One region of the Paenibacillus sp. G2S3 genome, then DNA from elsewhere that is predicted to be linked to it. Evidence: riboswitches for the same ligand, from Rfam matches in the RefSeq annotation. Region 1 holds a riboswitch; the other holds the start of a gene.
What was found. A riboswitch is a leader RNA that binds a small molecule or an ion and turns the genes downstream of it on or off. The one in region 1 is predicted to bind S-adenosylmethionine.
Positions count from the first base shown of each region.

Region 2: it holds a riboswitch for S-adenosylmethionine, as region 1 does, so the genes downstream of both, metA (homoserine O-acetyltransferase MetA) here and QNH28_RS24810 (methionine ABC transporter ATP-binding protein) in region 1, are expected to answer to the same signal.

Region 1 is NZ_CP126095.1:5,638,146-5,642,360, forward strand. Features, by position in the region: gene QNH28_RS24805 (methionine ABC transporter permease) at 1-540, opposite strand, end outside; gene QNH28_RS24810 (methionine ABC transporter ATP-binding protein) at 540-1,556, opposite strand; SAM riboswitch class I at 1,657-1,796, opposite strand; gene QNH28_RS24815 (Cthe_2314 family HEPN domain-containing protein) at 1,896-2,630, opposite strand; gene QNH28_RS24820 (COX15/CtaA family protein) at 2,738-3,715, opposite strand; gene QNH28_RS24825 (thioredoxin family protein) at 3,806-4,150, opposite strand.
Region 2 is NZ_CP126095.1:1,870,226-1,874,440, forward strand. Features, by position in the region: gene QNH28_RS08160 (HRDC domain-containing protein) at 1-731, shown strand, start outside; gene corA (magnesium/cobalt transporter CorA) at 814-1,749, opposite strand; gene QNH28_RS08170 (hypothetical protein) at 1,792-1,938, opposite strand; SAM riboswitch class I at 2,147-2,277, shown strand; gene metA (homoserine O-acetyltransferase MetA) at 2,392-3,312, shown strand; gene QNH28_RS08180 (aminotransferase class I/II-fold pyridoxal phosphate-dependent enzyme) at 3,349-4,215, shown strand, end outside.

The DNA.
Region 1 (4,215 bases):
ACGAATCGCTAGATCTCCTAGCCCCCCGCCGCCTACCATCCCGGACATTGCCGTATAGGAGACCAGTGTAACTAGTGTGATCGTAACCCCAGCAAGCAGACCTGGACGAGCCTCTGGCAAAAGAACACGCATAACGATCTGATTCGTGGAAGCTCCCATCCCTTGCGCCGCTTCGATTACTCCGCGATCCACTTCTCTTAACGCCGTCTCCACCAAGCGAGCAAAGAATGGAGCTGCACCAATCACAAGCGGTGGAATCGTACCGAGTACTCCGATGGAGGTTCCAACAATAGCTTTACTAAAAGGAATTAAAGCCACCATCAGAATGATAAAAGGTACGGAACGCAGGATGTTTACAAGGAATGATAAGACCGAGTAAGTTACTCTGATTACTATACTATTCGATCTTCCCCATAAATACAATAGAATTCCGAGTGGTAAACCAAGAATAATTGTGAACAATCCAGAGAATATTAACATTTGCAAAGTAGCAACAGTAGCATCCATCATTTCTTGCCAGTTTAAATCTGCAAAATTCATTACGAAATCACCTCCACTTCAAGACCTTGAGCGGTTAGCTCGGCTATCGTCACAGCGATCGCTTCAGATGGACCTTCGAACCGAACAATCATTTGTCCATAAGGTACGTCTTTAATCGTTGAAATGGTGCCATGCAAAATGGCAAAGCTAACACCCGTTTCACGTACTACATTGGAGAGTGCAGAGCCATAGGTCTTCTCTCCGAAAAAAGTAATTTTGACGGCCTGAGAGTTGTCCCCAGCAGCAGCGTCAAGCGCCGTACGAAGGGGGCCCTCATTCTGTGATTCACTGCGAATGAAATCGCGAGTAACCTCATGCTGTGGCTTCAGGAATACCTCCGTAACTTTACCTTGCTCAACGATACCACCACCATGAATGACTGCAACACGGTCGCAAATGCTCTGAATCACGTGCATTTCGTGAGTAATCAGCACAATGGTCAGATGGAACCGTTTATTAATATCGAGCAATAGCTTAAGAATAGAGTCTGTCGTTTGTGGGTCAAGCGCAGAGGTTGCCTCGTCACATAGCAGGACATCAGGGTCGCTGGCAAGTGCCCGTGCGATGCCGACCCGTTGCTTTTGTCCTCCTGATAATTGAGAGGGATACTTATCCTGGTGTTCTTCAAGCCCAACTAGAGCAAGCAGGTCTTTCACTTTTGTATCAATATCTGCTCTCGAGGTACCTGTGAGTCGCAGAGGAAAAGCAATATTATCATATACAGTCGCAGAAGATAGCAGATTGAAATGTTGAAAAATCATCCCAATTTTGCGCCGCTGCTCCTGCAGCTGGCCTTGGGTAAGCTTGGTTAGTTCAATGCCATCTACCCATACTTCCCCTTCGGTAGGACGCTCCAACAGATTAATGCAACGGATCAATGTGCTTTTTCCCGCTCCAGAATGGCCGATGACTCCGAATATTTCACCTTTTTCGATAGACAGATTCAATCCGGAAAGTGCTGTGGCTGCATGGCTGCCTTTTCCATATACCTTAGTAATTCCTTTTAGATTAATCAACGCTCGTCGCCCCCTTTATATTTCACTTATTCCATACAAAAAAACCTCCGACGATCGATGCAGATCGCAAGAGGCTCTGTGTGTTTATTTAGACAATGCCTTCTCATCTGCCAACGACCACAAACCTTGCGTCATTGTAGGAATTAGCACCATGACATTTGTACATAACGCTAATCGCGCTGTTTACAAATCGGTTGCCGGGCTTCATCGGGCCTATCCCTCCGCCACTCTCGATAAGATATAAAGTATGAAATTTATGTTTGAATTCATACAGACTTTAATGCAAGCATAAGTATAGTAAGTTTCTTGTTTTTTGTCAAAAGGAAATATCTTGAACGCTTAGGATTGTATGCTCTTTGCCTTGCTAATTTCCTTACGCAGCTGTTCATTGCTGTAGCTAAATGCTGCGATTAATGTTTTACAGTTCATTTCGAGGGATTGCTTTAAATCCTCAAGATGGCTATCTAGATCCTCAAGCTGAATCTTGTCATGCAGGCCTTGATGTCGCTGCCATAAATCATCCTGCATCTCGGAATTCATATAATGAATTTCAGCATTCCTGCGTTTGCGTAGATTCTCCAGTGGATCTCGATAGGAATTCTTGATCTGTTCCAGTTGATCCGCTAATGCAGGATGCACATTCAATAATTGAAGTTGACGAAGCACTGTAAAATAAGAAAAGTGCGTTTTTAATTTGGAGGTTTTGAGGTCATAAAAATGATTCAGTACCGTTCCAAGCTTGTCCAGAAGAGAGAACACACGAATAAATCCATCTTTATAAAAATAAACATAACGCGCATAATCACCTTGCTCCACTGGCGACATATCGTCCATATAACCAGCAATTACCGATTTCCGGTAAAAAGCGGCCGCGAACCAGCTTTGCTCCAATTCATCCAATGAGGAGATCAGTCCACGTGTCCAAATCTCCAGCTTTCGGTATTCATGGTCACTATCCTCATGGGCACTCATTTCTTTGCGCAGCAAGGCTGCAAAAGTGGCCATATTCTCCATCGCATCAGCCAACACACCACTATTCTTTCGAGGCGGCTCTCCAAGTATAACCCGCAGCATATCCCAGTCCTCCTAAAGTTTTGTCCAGCACCACGATATACCGATTTCCACTTTATTATTCCGCAGGTAAAGCCACTCTATCCACGGTGGGAACTTTCTACCAAGGGTTACAACGGTGCCACAGGATTCGTTGGATTATTTTCAAAAACGACATTTCTCGCGCGATTCAGCTGCCAGACTCTTACACTCATATAACATAAGACACCAAACAAACTAGCGATCAACAAAATATGAGCCAGAGCAGCAAATATGTACAATCTTTCATTATCTAGCGTGTAAACGACAGCAGCTCCACTAAACACCTGCATCAAGCACAGCAGAACAGCAGCTACGCCAAGAGCTCTTAGCTCTGGGTAATCCTTATGTTTCCAAAAAGCTAGATGTCCAAGCACCGCTGTAAGAATGAATAAGATCAAAGCCGCAATCCGGTGCGTAAAAACAATACCTACTCCCCCAGACAGTTCGGGAACCCATTCGCCGTTACAGAGCGGCCAGCCAGAACATCCACCGCGTGAATCCGTATGACTAACAAAAGCACCAATATAAACGACAACATAGGAATAAAAGGCCGTAAAGCAGGTCAAATTGCGGAAAGCCTTGCTGACGGGCTTCTTCTGAATATCCACGTTATGATCGTACTCACCTGCTTCATGCCGCCTTTTCGTTCCGAGAGCAAGCATTAGAGAACTTGAAAAAGCGATCAAGGAAAAGCCCATATGCAGAGCCATTACAGCAGCAGATTGAGATTTAATTACTGCAAGCGCTCCCATACCACCTTGAACAATTACAAACAGCAAAGTCATAAATGCATATGCTAGCAAGTCCCGCCGATTTCGAGCATAACGCCAAAAAGCAATCATCGAGGCAAGTGACATTAACCCTGCCAATCCGCTAAACAAGCGATGGGTGTACTCAATCATCGAACCTACAGTATAGGCCGGAATTAATTTCCCATGACAGAGCGGCCATTCATTTCCACATTCCAATCCCGATCCAGTCTTCGTTACAACCGCTCCCCCTAATACAGCGAGGAACATGATAAGGCAAGTAAGATAACTAAGCCATTTCAACTGATTTGTCGTCAAAAAATATCACCCGCAGTTTTTAGTAATGAAGAAGCATTTTAAAAAACCACCGCTTTTGCTCGAACAGGCGAAAGCGGTGGTTTTCCGGAATTACTGTTGAAGGCTTTGATGCACTTGAACCGCTTTATCCAGGAAATTCTCAATTTCCTCGCGGGATTTACGTAATTTATTAACGAATCTGACCAATTCACGTCCATCGGAATACGCGACAAAGCTTGGAATACCCATAATATTTTGTTCCTGACTAACATCACCCACGGCATCAACGTCAACCTCAACCAGCGTTAGACGATCAGCATAGGCTTGCTCTACCTCAGGGATAAAAGGATCGATAAATTTACAGTCCGAGCACCAGTCCGCCTTGAATATGGCTACTGTTAACCGAGGAGATTGAATGGCTACCTGAAATTCAGCGGGAGAACTAATTTTGTCCATAGCTTGTTCAGTCCTTTCTTCCATATCTGTCAAATTTCTATTCTTTAAGTGAAGCAAAATGTTAT
Region 2 (4,215 bases), 2.9 Mb from region 1:
AGCTGAAGCTTCAATATTACAGCGAGCAATATGGGAATGAGGCTATTTATGAGGAATTATGTGCTTGGCGGCGTGGAAAAGCTTCGAGTGAACGGAAGGCCCCTTATATACTCGCCAGCAATCGCGTGTTGCGCTTGTTAAGCACATTTCTACCGCATACGTCAGAGGAGCTGCTGCAAATTCCAGGTGTAGGAGAAGGCAAGGCAGCACAGTTTGGGCCTGATTGGCTAGCTATAACTTCTGCGGTGGCAAGGGAACATTCCTTTCCTCTGAATTGGGTACATGAGGTAATCGAAGAGGAATCTTTTGTATCTTGGCTTTATAAACAGAAAGAGGTCAAATATAAGAAGCAACTAGAAAGACTGCGCTTACGGCGGATAATGCTACAGGGGATCGAGAATGGACTAGGTTTGGAACAGCTTAAGGTGAATAGTGGAGTAAACCGGCGTGAACTGATTGAAGCAGTAGAGGAACTAGAAAGAGAAGGCTATTCCGTGGAGAAGCTGATTAATGTAGAGCTAAGCAATATGCCGCAGAATGAGCAGGAAGCGGTATGGAATGCCTATGTGGAGCTCGGGGATCTCTTCCTAAAACCGGTGCTACATAAGGTGTATGGTGAGGAATTTTCGACTGCTGAGGGATTGGATGTGTATTATGAGCGTCTGCGATTGATCCGCATCCGTTTCCGTCGAGAGCAAACGCATAAAGTGGGTATGGCGACTAGTTTTTAAATTTCCGCATATCAAAAAGACGAAGGCTACCTTATACCTTACGGTTACAGGGCCTTCGTCTTGCTTATTCGTCCGATTCGTTTCATAGCCATTCCTTCTTGCGGAATACATATAGCATCCCACAGCCTAACGTCAACATAACGCCTATAACGCCATAATAGCCGTATTTCGTATGAAGCTCAGGCATATGATCGAAGTTCATACCGTAGATACCGGTAATTACGGTCAGAGGCATGAATATCGTTGTGATTGCAGTAAACACTCTCATAATTTCATTCGCGCGGTTGGCGATACTGGATTGGTAGGCCTCTCGTAAGTTGCCCATGAGATCGCGGTACGTCTCAAAGGTTTCAGATATTTTAACCGCATTTTCATAAATGTCGCTAAAATATTTCTGCAGCTGATCATCAATCAGACGGAGGTCTTTTTTATTTAGGGTATTGATCACTTCTTTTTGTGGCCCCAGCATTTTCTTCAACCATAGAATTTCACTTCGCAGACCGATAATTTCGCTGAGATGTGATTTCTTGGTGTGCATGAGGATATCTTCTTCCAGCTTCTCAATCCGAGCTTCGATCCGGTCGCCGACGGAGAAATAGTTATCCACGACAAGGTCAATAAGTAAGTAAAGGAACATATCCGGTTCACTTACCTCTTGCTCCCAGAGCATAGGCTTCAGGATTCGAAGTTCATTGATCTTTTGTTTCGTTACTGTGATGATGTAATGTCTTCCAAGGAATACATTGAGCGCCCGCAGGAAAATTTCTTCATCATCAAAACGGATGCTATTTACAACTATAAAGTAGTGACTTTCGTATATTTCGATCTTTGGACGTTGATCCTCTTCACTAAGGCAATCCTCAACAGCAAGATCATGTAGGTTGAACAAGGGCTGAAGCAGCTCCAAATCCTCTACATCGGCGTCAATCCAATAGAACCCTTCCGTTGGGGGTGTTAGTGTTTCATCAATTTCATCAATAGGTGTAAAAACCCCTGCATTTACCAGCCGGATTTTCATCTGATTTCACTCCTCCTGTCCCCAGGTCTTCACCAGGGACTGCTAATTAAGCACAGAGAAAAAAATCAGCTTGGCCGGGGTTACAATCAATACATAAGGCCAAATGACGTTTCGAGGGCATGAAGAAGAACTGCTCCCGCCGCCGGCAAGCTGATGATTATCCTGTGTGGTTGTTCGTTCTGTACACATAATTGCGAGCTCGGGTCGCCTTCCATTCTTCTTCTCACCTCTTCTTTTCGTTCAGGTATGAAATACTTGTCTAGTATAACAACGGAGTATGCCTCTTTCAAGCAAATTTATTGTGATTTTGAGGCTTCTTCAGCATTGTATGGACTTGACGAAAAGGAGGTTCATGATTTAAAGTGAATTTTAAAGTAATTTAATTGAATACAGCTAAATCTTATCAAGAGCAGGTGGAGGGACTAGCCCTATGAAACCCGGCAACCGGCGTGTAAACGCACGGTGCTAATTCTTGCGGAATTTCTGTTGACGCCAAATCGTCTTCAGAATCATTCTGGCAGATGAGAGAGGCGCATATGACTGTAGATATGACCTTTCTCGATTTCTGAGGAAGGTCTTTTTATTGTTCAGCAAGCCGCAGTGCGGCAAAACAACTAAATTCAGCTAAGGAGTGGAAAGACAATGCCAATTAAAATTCCCGACAGTTTACCGGCGAAAGAAGTACTATCCGGAGAAAATATTTTTGTGATGGACGAAAGTCAGGCTTTCCATCAGGATATCCGTCCACTACGGATTGCTATTCTGAACCTCATGCCGACTAAAGAGACGACAGAGACTCAATTGCTGCGTTTAATTGGAAATTCGCCACTACAAGTGGATGTTACGTTATTGCATCCGCGTTCCCATATTTCCAAGAATACTTCTGCTGAACATTTGAAGAGCTTTTACAAAACCTTTGACGAGATCAGCCACCGCCGTTTGGATGGCCTAATCGTTACAGGTGCTCCTGTAGAGCAAATGGAATTCGAGGATGTATCGTATTGGGAAGAGCTGAAAGATATTTTTGAATGGAGCAAGGACAATGTGACTTCAACCATGCATATTTGTTGGGCGGCTCAGGCAGGCTTATATCATCATTTTGGTGTTCGTAAAGTGGCATTGCCTGAGAAATGCTTTGGTGTCTTCGCTCATACGATTAATCAAAATAACATTAAATTGTTGCGCGGCTTTGACGAGGTGTTCCATGTACCGCACTCCCGTCATACCGATGTCTCCCGTGAAGATATTGAGAATAATCCAGATCTGCAGATTCTGGCGGAATCCGAAGAAGCTGGTATGTATCTAGTGGCTACAAACGACGGTAAACAAATATTTGTGACCGGACATTCCGAATACGATCCTTTATCCTTGAAATGGGAATATGATCGTGATGTGTCCAGAGGGATGGAAATGGCTTTGCCTAAACATTACTTCCCTAAAGACGATCCAGACCGTACACCTCCAGCAGTGTGGCGGGCGCATGCCAATTTATTATTCTCTAACTGGCTCAATTACTATGTATATCAAGAAACGCCTTATGATATCGACCCCATTGTTTATTAATAACAGCGCTACAATATAAATTAGGAGGCATTAATCATGGATGACAAACTTAGGATTGAAAGTAGACTGGCTCAAATAGGTTCTCAAGAAGATCCAGCCACAGGAGCAATTAATTTTCCAATTTATAATGCAACGGCATTTCGTCATCCAAAACTCGGTCAGAGCACAGGGTTTGATTATAGCCGCACCAAGAGTCCAACCCGTTCAGTGCTTGAGAATGCAGCTGCGGAACTGGAATCTGGAGATGCAGGATTTGCTTGTAGCTCAGGAATGGCAGCTATACAAACGGTTCTTACCTTGTTCTCTCAAGGTGACCATCTGATCGTTTCACTGGATCTATATGGCGGTACCTATCGTTTGTTGGAACGAATTATGTCCAAGTTTGGAATCACTGCTTCTTATGTAGACACGAATGATTTGGATGCACTGGAAGCTACGCGTCGTCCAAATACGAAAGCTGTATTTATTGAAACGCCAACGAATCCACTTATGATGATCACGGATATTGAAGCTGTGTGCACCTGGGCTCGTCACCATGGGCTGCTTAGCATTGTAGATAATACGCTGCTGACCCCATTCTTTCAACGTCCTATAGAATTAGGTGCGGATATTGTAGTTCATAGTGCAACTAAATATTTGGGTGGTCATAATGATGTACTTGCAGGTCTAATTGTATCCAAGGGTGTAGAATTATCAGCCGAAATAGCTATTCTACATAACTCTATTGGCGCTGTACTCGGACCAACGGACAGTTATCAGTTGATGAGAGGCTTGAAGACGTTGGCTCTGCGTATGGAGCGTCACGAAAGCAATGCACTAGCGATTGCCCACTACTTGCTAGAGCATCCAGCGATTGCGGAAGTGTTCCATCCAGGATTGCCGGATCATCCAGGACATGAAATC